One region of the Rothia sp. LK2588 genome, then DNA from elsewhere that is predicted to be linked to it. Evidence: riboswitches for the same ligand, from Rfam matches in the RefSeq annotation. Region 1 holds a riboswitch; each other region holds the start of a gene.
The links. Region 1 has a riboswitch for S-adenosylmethionine ahead of VVR12_RS08180 (LLM class flavin-dependent oxidoreductase). Riboswitches for the same ligand answer to the same signal wherever they lie in the genome.

Region 1 (2,182 bases):
GGCCCTCTGCATCGCTGACTTCATGCTGTCGCAGGGGTTCTGCACGGTGCAGGAGCTCCGCGACGCCCTGGAGCGCGTCACCGGCCGCGGCTGCCGCACCTGCCGCGCGGTGGCCGAGGTCATGAGCCCCTTCGCGGAGTCACCCGCCGCAACGCTGGCGCGATGGACGATGCACGAACTCGGCTTGGCGCCGCCCGCCGAACAGAAGGACGTCTGGTGCAACGGCCACCGGTACCGCCCCGACTTTCTCTGGGAGGGTGCCCGGGTCATCCTCGAGGTGGATGGCGAGCAAACTTACTCCGGCTCTCGCGGGGAACCGATAGGGAGGCGTCACGCCGAACACCGCCGGCAACGGGATTTAGAGGCGGCCGGGTGGCGGGTGATCCGCGTGCGCTGGCGGGACGTCCAGGGGTATCCGGAGATACTCCGCACGATCTTGGAGCGGGCGGGCGTGCCGCGGTGCAGGTAACCGACCGTCATAAAACTGCACACAGTTCACAAGCCGAAACATACTAGCCAGCCTCGAAAACGAGGCAATACACTCGAAACCAGATCACGAGACCCAACGTGAAGCTCTGGCTAGTTGGGCGGCAACCCTCTTCCGTAGTGGGGTGCCCCAGATGACGATCAGGCCCCTAATCCTAGGCAAGTACGGCGCGATGAGCGCCTCCCGAAAACCGGCAACTGCGCCATCGCCCAGCCTCTCTGAAAGCTATCGCGCACCGCCGGCGAACTCTTCGGGCATGCCACCTCTCCGGTGCTAGGCACCCGACGCGAAAGGTTTTCAAATGGCTGAAGCCCAAGACAAGAAACGCATTGTCGTCAACGCTTTTGACATGACCACCACGAGCCACCAGAGCTTCGGTCTCTGGCGGCACCCGCGCAACCGAGCCGACGAATACAACACCCTCGCCTACTGGACTGACCTTGCGAAAGTCTGCGAAAAGGGATTGTTCGATGCCGTGTTCATCGCCGACGTCGTGGGCGTCTACGACGTCTACAAAGACTCGGTGGCGCCCGTGCTCAAAGACGGCGCCCAGGTGCCGGTGGGGGACCCGTTCATGCAGATTTCGGCAATGGCGGCGGTGACCGAACACCTGGGATTCGGGGTGACGTCCGCGGTGACCTACAACCAGCCCTACACCTTGGCCCGCGCCTACTCCACGCTGGACCACCTGACCGGCGGCCGCGTCGGCTTCAACGTGGTCACCTCGTACCTGCAGTCCGCCGCCGAGAACCAGGGCCTGCCCGGCCAGATTGAACACAACGAGCGCTACGAGATCGCCGATGAGTTCCTCGACGTATGCTACAAGCTCTGGGAAGGCTCGTGGGAGGACGGCGCGGTGCGGCGCGACCGCGAAAACGGCGTGTTCGCAGACCCCACCAAGGTCCACCCCATCCTGCACAAGGGCAAGCACTTTCAGGTGCCGGGCATCGCGTTGAGCGAGCCATCCCCGCAACGCACTCCCGTGATCTTCCAGGCCGGGGCGTCCTCCCGTGGTCAGGACTTCTCGGCGAAACACGCCGAGGCCATCTTCATCACCGCGCTGCGCCCGCACCTGACGCGCTTCTTGACCGACCGCATCCGCGACAAGGTCGAGAAAACGGGCCGCAAACGCGACGACGTCAAGATCTTGGCGATGCTGTCGGTGATCGTCGATGAAACCGACGAAAAAGCCCAGGCCAAGTACGAGGAATACAAGAAATATCAAGACCTCGAGTCGTCCCAGGGCATCATCGGTGGTTGGTCGGGAGTGGACCTCTCCCAGTTCAGCGAAGACGAGGCGATCAAGTACGTGAAGACTGAGGCGATCCAGTCGTTCCTCACCCCGTTCACCATGATGGATCAGGAAAACGAGTGGACCCGCCGCAATATCGCCGAGCATTGCGCCACCGGTGGAATGGGCGAGGTGATCGTCGGTTCCCCGCAGACCGTGGCCGACGAGTTGGAGCGCTGGGTAGACGAAGGCGGCCTCGACGGCATCAACCTGGCCTACCACGTCTCCCCAGGATCCTTCGAAGATTTCGTCGAGTACGTGGTGCCCGAGCTGCAGAAGCGCGGTCGCTACCGTACCGCCTACGAGGGCTCGACCCTGCGCGAGAACCTCTACGGCGCAGGCCGCACCGCGGTGGACGAACGTCACCCGGCCGCACGATACCGCGGCACTTACGCGGGGAAGGC
Region 2 (2,182 bases), on a different contig from region 1:
GATGCCGGCCTGACCGAGGTTGATGCGGCGGCGCTTGCCGTCTTCGAAGGTGAAGGGCGCGTTCGGCGTGGAAATGAGGCCCAGCGCCACCTCCTCGTAGGCACCACACTGCTGATTGACCTGCTCGGCCAGGGTGGGGTCGGGGGAGGCCTCCGCTTCGAGGGTGGCGGCGGTTCTACCCGGGGACGTCGCCCAGCCGTCGGCGGTGAAATCTTGCACTGAAGGATCCGCCATGAGATAAGCAAACGGTTCAGTGGAACGGATCTGTTGCTGGCTAGGTAGAACCTCGGTGAGATCGGTGCTGTGGGGTGAAGTGTTGGCCTGATCGGTCTCTGCCGTGGTGGTCTGGTTGCCACACGCGGCCACACTGAGCCCGAGGGCAGTGACAGCGCAGGTAGCGATGATTTTGCGTATTCCTATGCGCGACAATCTGGCCCCCTCCATGAGTGATGTCTCTAATTGAAACACAGTCTGCCCATGTCAGACGGGGAATGTTGGCGCGGAACTTAAGGTGACATAATGTAAGAATTTCACCCGAAATGGGGGCAAGGATTTGCCGTAGATCACATTAAAAAAATTTTGAGACGCCACTTTTCAACGTGGCACACGTGCGCTAATCTGGGAATCAGCTTCAAGAGATTCAACTGTCAAGCTCCGACTTGGTTGAACGCCAACCCCATGTTCACGGGTGGCTCGGATGACGAAGCGGTCTGTATTCGCGTTGCTAACGCGTTTCGTTACCAACGCAGGCTGGTACAGACAAGAGCACTTCGAAAGGAATGCGCGCACGCGCACGGTCGCCATGACTACACCGGCTCGCCCCCACGAAAATATCCAGCGTCGTATCTCTGATGCCTCAGTTCCGGTTCGTGGAGGTTTCTCCGCGATCAGCATTCACGATTACTCTCGGATCTCTCACGAGCGGTCGGAGTTTCTGAACTTCCTCCTTACGCCTAACCCCGATGGCATTCCCGCAGCACAGCATGGAGTGCTTAAAGCCGCATGAATCCCAGCGCCGGACTCCTTCTGGATTCAGACGTTCTTGCAGAGATACGCAAGGCAGAGCCCGATCGCAAGGTCATAGCTTTTCTGCGCCGCCGCTCCTATAAGGTGCTCTATATTTCGGTGCTCAGCCTTGGGGAACTCAAGGGACTCTACCCATACCCCTCCACCGAGCGGTGGCTGGGGGAGTTGCTCGCGCGCTTCGGCGCCCACGTTCTCGAGATCACCCCGGAGATCTCCCTGCAATGGGCCGGTCGCCATGCCGAACGCGGCCTGCACGCGGTGGGCTCTGAGACCACCGCCCCGGTGGCCACCGCAGCCCTCGAGGGGCTCATCTCGGCCACCGCGATCATCCACGATCTCGAGATCATCTCCGCCAAAGCGGAGGTCTACCGGAGCTGGGGCGTGGCGGCCACCAACCCGTTCCTCGACGACTAGTAGTCGCGCGTGCTCTGAATCGCCCGCGCGCTCACCTTGCTGGGCAAGATCCGCGAGAGCGCAACCAGCACCTTGTAGGGTGCCGAGGGAACGCAGACGGCGCGTCCATCGTTGTTGGCCGCGATCGCGTCTGCGACCACCTTCTCGGGGCTCAGCCAGAAGAACCGCGGCAGGTTGGGCTCGCTCTGGCCCATGTTCTGATGGAAATCCGACCGGGTCAACCCGGGGCAGACCGCCGTGATGAGCAGGCCGTCTTTGCTGTATTGCGCGTTGGCCGACTGACTTAACGACACCAAGAAGCGCTTGACCGCCGAGTAGGTACCCCCGGGGGTGAACGCGGCCACCGAAGCCACGTTGATAATCTTGCCGCGGCGGCGCGGTAGCATCGTCTCGATCGCGGTGTGCATCAGCTGCAACGGTACGCGCGCCAAGATATCTACCTGATGCAGGTGTTTCTGCGTGGTGGCCTGATGGAACGACGACCCCAAACCGAAACCGGCGTTATTGATCAGAACCTCCACCGGTGCGTCCTGCGAACGCAAGCGCTCGACCACCTTCTGAACGTCCTCCTGCCGACCGAGGTCGGCCAGCAGAATCTCGGCCTGCACACCATAGCGGGAACGCACCTCGTCGGCCACGGCGGCCAGGGCCTGCTCGCGGCGAGCGGTGAGCACCAGGGAGTAGCCCTCGCTGGCGTATGCGCGGGCGAATTCCGCTCCGATACCCGACGATGCGCCGGTGA
Region 3 (2,182 bases), on a different contig from region 1:
CGAGGAGCTGCAGGTCAACCCCGACGGCGATGTCGAACTCGACGACTCGTTCATTCGCGACTTCCAGATGGTCGGCTGCGAGGTGTGCGGTTCGACCCGGCTCAAACCCGACGTGGTCTACTTCGGTGAGTCCGTTCCCGCCGAGCGCAAGGCGGCGGTGGCGCAGATGGAGCGGGACGCGGCGTCCCTGTTGATCGTGGGTTCGTCGGTGGCGGTGATGAGCGGTTTCAAGCTGGCGCTCAACGCGCAGAAGGCGGGGAAGCCGATCGGCGTGATCAACGGCGGCCCCGGACGCGCCGACACCCGCGCCACCTACCTCTGGCGTACCGAGGTGGCGGCGGCGCTCGCGCAGCTCGTGTGAGGGTTGCGCTCGCGCAGTTGAGGTGATTTTTCCCGCGATTTATCACGACGTGGGATGCGAGTCTGCATAATACACAAAAAACCTGTACCCTTAAGAAACGAAACACTTGTAAGCATTCCAGGGGCTAACTGTGCTCTAGCACGCTGGCTTCGGGGACACGACGGATAAAGAGGGGGTCACGCCATGGGGCGCGGCCGTCAAAAGGCTAAAGCAACAAGGCAGGCTCGGGAGATGAAGTACTTCAGCCCCGAGACAGACTACAGCGCGCTCGAACGCGAGCTTAGTAGTACCCGTAAGAGTTCATCTCAGGCATCCTCTACTCCTCGTTACGAGCAAGAGGACGACTACTCGGAGTACATCGATAAATACGCCGACGACTACCGGGGCGACGACTAACCGGCACACCGCAACCGGAGCCGTCTGAACCATTGACAACAGAACAGCCCAGGCATCTCTGCCCGGGCTGTTTTGTTTTACCTTACTTGGATGATGCAGGACGCTGGTCGGCGGCGTGAGCCAGGTACAGCACCCGTCGATTCACCCCCGTTGAGAACGACAACAGGCGAAACTCCGGGCAGTACTCCACCGTGGTCTCCGAGTCTCGGGGGAGCGAGTTGAAGTGCTTCACCGCCTGAGATACATGCCCCGGGTGATGATGCCACATCTCTAACCGCTCTCCGCTTAACTGGAGCGTGATGAAGTTGCCGCGAGCCTCCATGTGAAACACCGGCGTCCAGCTATCGCTCTTGGCTGCCAGGCGGGCGTGAATGTGGTGTACCTCGTAACCGGGCCAATACACATCGCAGCCGCAGCTGAGAAGGCTACCGAAAACCTGGGGTTCGGGGGTGGACGGAAGATTGCTCATGATGAGCTCCTTGAAATTCGCAAACTTCCACCGGCACGGTTGCGCGGGTGGCCGATCTTCTCACAGGGGCACCGTGCGCGAAACGCGGTTGCCAGCCAACCAGCTGTGAGCCTTGAGGTTGGTCTTCTGGATCGTGGAAATTATCTTAACACAGCGAGTTCCCGATTTTTGTGCGAATTCCCGGCTGTGCGCAGGGAAAACGTGCAAAAATCGGGAACTCGCCGATCTGAAGAGGAGGGGTTAGCCGGCGTACTGGTTGAGCAGCACCGCCGCGCCGCCGTCCACGCCCTTGGCGCCCTGAACGTAATCGGGGCTCTGGGCATGGGTGCCGTCGTCCTCGGCTACGGTGCCCAGGATCCACGAGGTCAGTCCACGATCGTTCAGGCGCTTGACCGCGGCGTCCGCCACCGAGGGATCCACCACGGCGATCATACCCACGCCCAGGTTCAGCGTGCGCTCGAGGTCTGCCTGGGGCACCGAACCGAGCTCGCCGATCAGGCGGAAGATCGCCGGAACCTCCCAGGTCGAACGGTCCACCACGCCCACGGTGCCCACGGGCAGAACGCGGGCCAGGTTAGCCGCCAAGCCGCCACCGGTCACGTGCGAGAAGCCGCGGATGCCGGCGCCGGTCTTGCCGTCTTCGCCGTTGACCGGGAAGGCCTCGATGAGATCCAGGCAATCGGCGGTGTAGATGCGGGTCGGTTCGAGCAGTTCTTCGCCAAGGGTGCGGCCCAGCTCGTCCACCTGGCGGTCCAGGCCCCAACCGGCCACGTTGATGACCTTGCGTACCAGCGAGTAACCGTTGGAGTGAATGCCGGAGGAGGCCATGCCAATCAACACGTCGCCCGCGCGCACACGGTCGGGGCCGAGGAGCTCGTCCGCCTCGACGATGCCGGTTGCGGCGCCGGCGACGTCGTACTCGTTCTCGGCCAGCAGACCGGGGTGCTCGGCGGTCT
Region 4 (2,182 bases), on a different contig from region 1:
GTGAATCCCAGCACCGCACCGGGGCCGTTGGGGATGTATTTCTGGGCCAGCTCGAAGTACGGGGAGGACGGCAGCCCCGCCCATTGCACCGACTCCACCGCCTCGTGCGCCTCAAGGAATTCGGCGACTCGGCGAGTGTTTTCGATGTGGCGTTCGACCCGCAGCGAGAGGGTCTCCAGGCCGATGGCGATATTGAAGGCGTTGGTCGGCGAGATAGACGACCCCAGGTCGCGTAGCAACGAGACGCGCGCCTTCAGGATGTAGGAGAGGTTGACCCCGAACACTCCCTCCGCGCCGAGATCGCGACCGTAGACCAACCCGTTGTATCCCTCATCGGGAGTATTGAATTGCGGATACTTCTCGGGGTCCCGCGTGTAGTCGAAGGTGCCGGCGTCCACGATCACGCCGCCCACGGAGGTGCCGTGACCGCCCAAGTACTTGGTGGCCGAGTGCACCACCACGTCGGCGCCGAACGCGATGGGGTTCAGTAGGAACGGGGTGGGGATGGTGTTGTCGACGATGAGCGGCACCCCGGCGGCGTGCGCGACGGCGGCAATCGGCTCGATATCGAGCACGTCCCCGCGCGGGTTCGGCAGGGTTTCCCCGAAGAACGCCTTGGTGTTCGGGCGCACCGCGTTCTTCCAGTCGTCGATGTTGCCAGGGTCGTGCACGAAGGTGACCTCGATGCCTAGGTTCTTCAGGGTGTACTTCAGCAGGTTGTACGAGCCTCCGTAGAGCGACGGAGAGGCGACGATGTGATCACCGGCGCCTGCGATGTTGAGGATCGCGAAGGTAGTCGCGGCCTGACCCGAGGCCAGCAACAGGGCACCGACACCGCCTTCGAGGGCAGCGATACGGTTTTCGACGGCCTCCTGAGTGGGGTTATTGATGCGGGTATAAATAGGTCCCAATTCCTTCAAAGCGAAACGTTGCGCCGCCTGCTCGGAGTCGTCAAAAACGAAGGACGTCGTCTGGTAGATTGGCAGGGCCCGGGCACCGGTTGCCGGATCGGGGCTTTGACCGGCGTGGATCTGTTGAGTCTCGAATCGCCAACCCGAGGGGTTCTCGGGGTTCGGGACGGTGGTCTGAGGTTGAGTGTTCATCGTTGCTCCCAGTGAACTCGTTGGGGCCGCATGCCTCACACCTCGGGTGTACCGGAGAGGAGCTTGATGGATGCACTACTTCCAGCAGACGCAAAGGCTGGGGGCATCGGTCCCGCGCTTGCGCAATACTTTTGCATTACGCCTGGTCTTCACCCAGGGCACCCCACCGCGAGTGGAGGGTTGCCGGCCAGCAAGCTGGGGCTTTTCGCTGGCTCTCATGACCTAAAACTCATCTTATCCAGCCCGGTAGAGCGGCGAGCAAGAGATTAAACTTTATTGCGCCGGCGTGAAATTCGCTGTTCATATTTCTTCATCTAGCCTCGGGTGGCCATCGTCACTCCAGGTTTGCATGATGAGCTCGCGTTAGTTTCGTATGAGTAGGCCAAACGTCCTCAGTGCACAACAGGTGTAGCGAAACTACACTAGAGCTGGTGAGTGAAACGCTCAGGTCGAGGTTCAGGCCAGGGTATTGCTCCCGCGCTCGCAGATTTGTCATGACCGTCCATGAAGGAGACTGCCTAATGACCCCCGTTGTTCCTCCTCGCCCCCATTCGATCCCGACTGAGCGTAGCCATCACGGAGATTCCTTTTCAGACCCCTTCGAGTGGCTCCGCGACAAGGAAAACCCGGAGGTCATCGAGTACCTGAAGGCCGAGAACGAATTCACCACGGCTCAGACCGCCGCGCAGGATGAGTTGCGGCAGACCATTTTCGAGGAGATCAAGGGCCGGGTGCAAGAGACGGATCTGTCGGTGCCCACCCGTATCGGCCAGTGGTGGTACTACTCCCGTACGGTCGAGGGTGAACAGTACCCGGTCATGTGCCGCGTGGCCGCCGCCGAAGAGGGCAGCGTTCAGGAACGCTTTACTCCCCCGTTCATCGAGGCCGGGGTGCCGCTCGAGGGTGAGCAGGTGCTCTTGGACTGCAACGAGTTCGCCCGCGACCTCTCCTTCTTCTCGTTGGGCTCCTTTGATCCTTCCCTCGACGGGCAGCGTCTGACCTTCTCGGTAGACGACACCGGCGACGAACGCTACACCCAGTACGTCATGGACCTGCAGACCGGCCAGCTGCTGCCCGAC

Region 2: linked by a shared signal. The riboswitch ahead of VVR12_RS10005 (plasmid stabilization protein) and the one ahead of VVR12_RS08180 (LLM class flavin-dependent oxidoreductase) in region 1 are both predicted to bind S-adenosylmethionine.
Region 3: linked by a shared signal. The riboswitch ahead of VVR12_RS05365 (hypothetical protein) and the one ahead of VVR12_RS08180 (LLM class flavin-dependent oxidoreductase) in region 1 are both predicted to bind S-adenosylmethionine.
Region 4: linked by a shared signal. The riboswitch ahead of VVR12_RS09275 (O-acetylhomoserine aminocarboxypropyltransferase/cysteine synthase family protein) and the one ahead of VVR12_RS08180 (LLM class flavin-dependent oxidoreductase) in region 1 are both predicted to bind S-adenosylmethionine.

What each region holds. Positions count from the first base shown of each region.
Region 1 is NZ_JAYWLS010000003.1:244,706-246,887, forward strand. Features, by position in the region: gene VVR12_RS08175 (DUF559 domain-containing protein) at 1-469, shown strand, start outside; SAM riboswitch class IV at 552-658, shown strand; gene VVR12_RS08180 (LLM class flavin-dependent oxidoreductase) at 789-2,182, shown strand, end outside.
Region 2 is NZ_JAYWLS010000004.1:302,021-304,202, reverse strand. Features, by position in the region: gene VVR12_RS10010 (hypothetical protein) at 1-429, opposite strand, end outside; SAM riboswitch class IV at 630-772, shown strand; gene VVR12_RS10005 (plasmid stabilization protein) at 1,003-1,440, shown strand; gene VVR12_RS10000 (SDR family NAD(P)-dependent oxidoreductase) at 1,437-2,182, opposite strand, start outside.
Region 3 is NZ_JAYWLS010000002.1:223,130-225,311, reverse strand. Features, by position in the region: gene VVR12_RS05375 (Sir2 family NAD-dependent protein deacetylase) at 1-361, shown strand, start outside; gene VVR12_RS05370 (DUF3073 domain-containing protein) at 545-757, shown strand; gene VVR12_RS05365 (hypothetical protein) at 840-1,226, opposite strand; SAM riboswitch class IV at 1,243-1,359, opposite strand; gene purM (phosphoribosylformylglycinamidine cyclo-ligase) at 1,467-2,182, opposite strand, start outside.
Region 4 is NZ_JAYWLS010000004.1:130,111-132,292, forward strand. Features, by position in the region: gene VVR12_RS09275 (O-acetylhomoserine aminocarboxypropyltransferase/cysteine synthase family protein) at 1-1,103, opposite strand, end outside; SAM riboswitch class IV at 1,213-1,326, opposite strand; gene VVR12_RS09280 (S9 family peptidase) at 1,625-2,182, shown strand, end outside.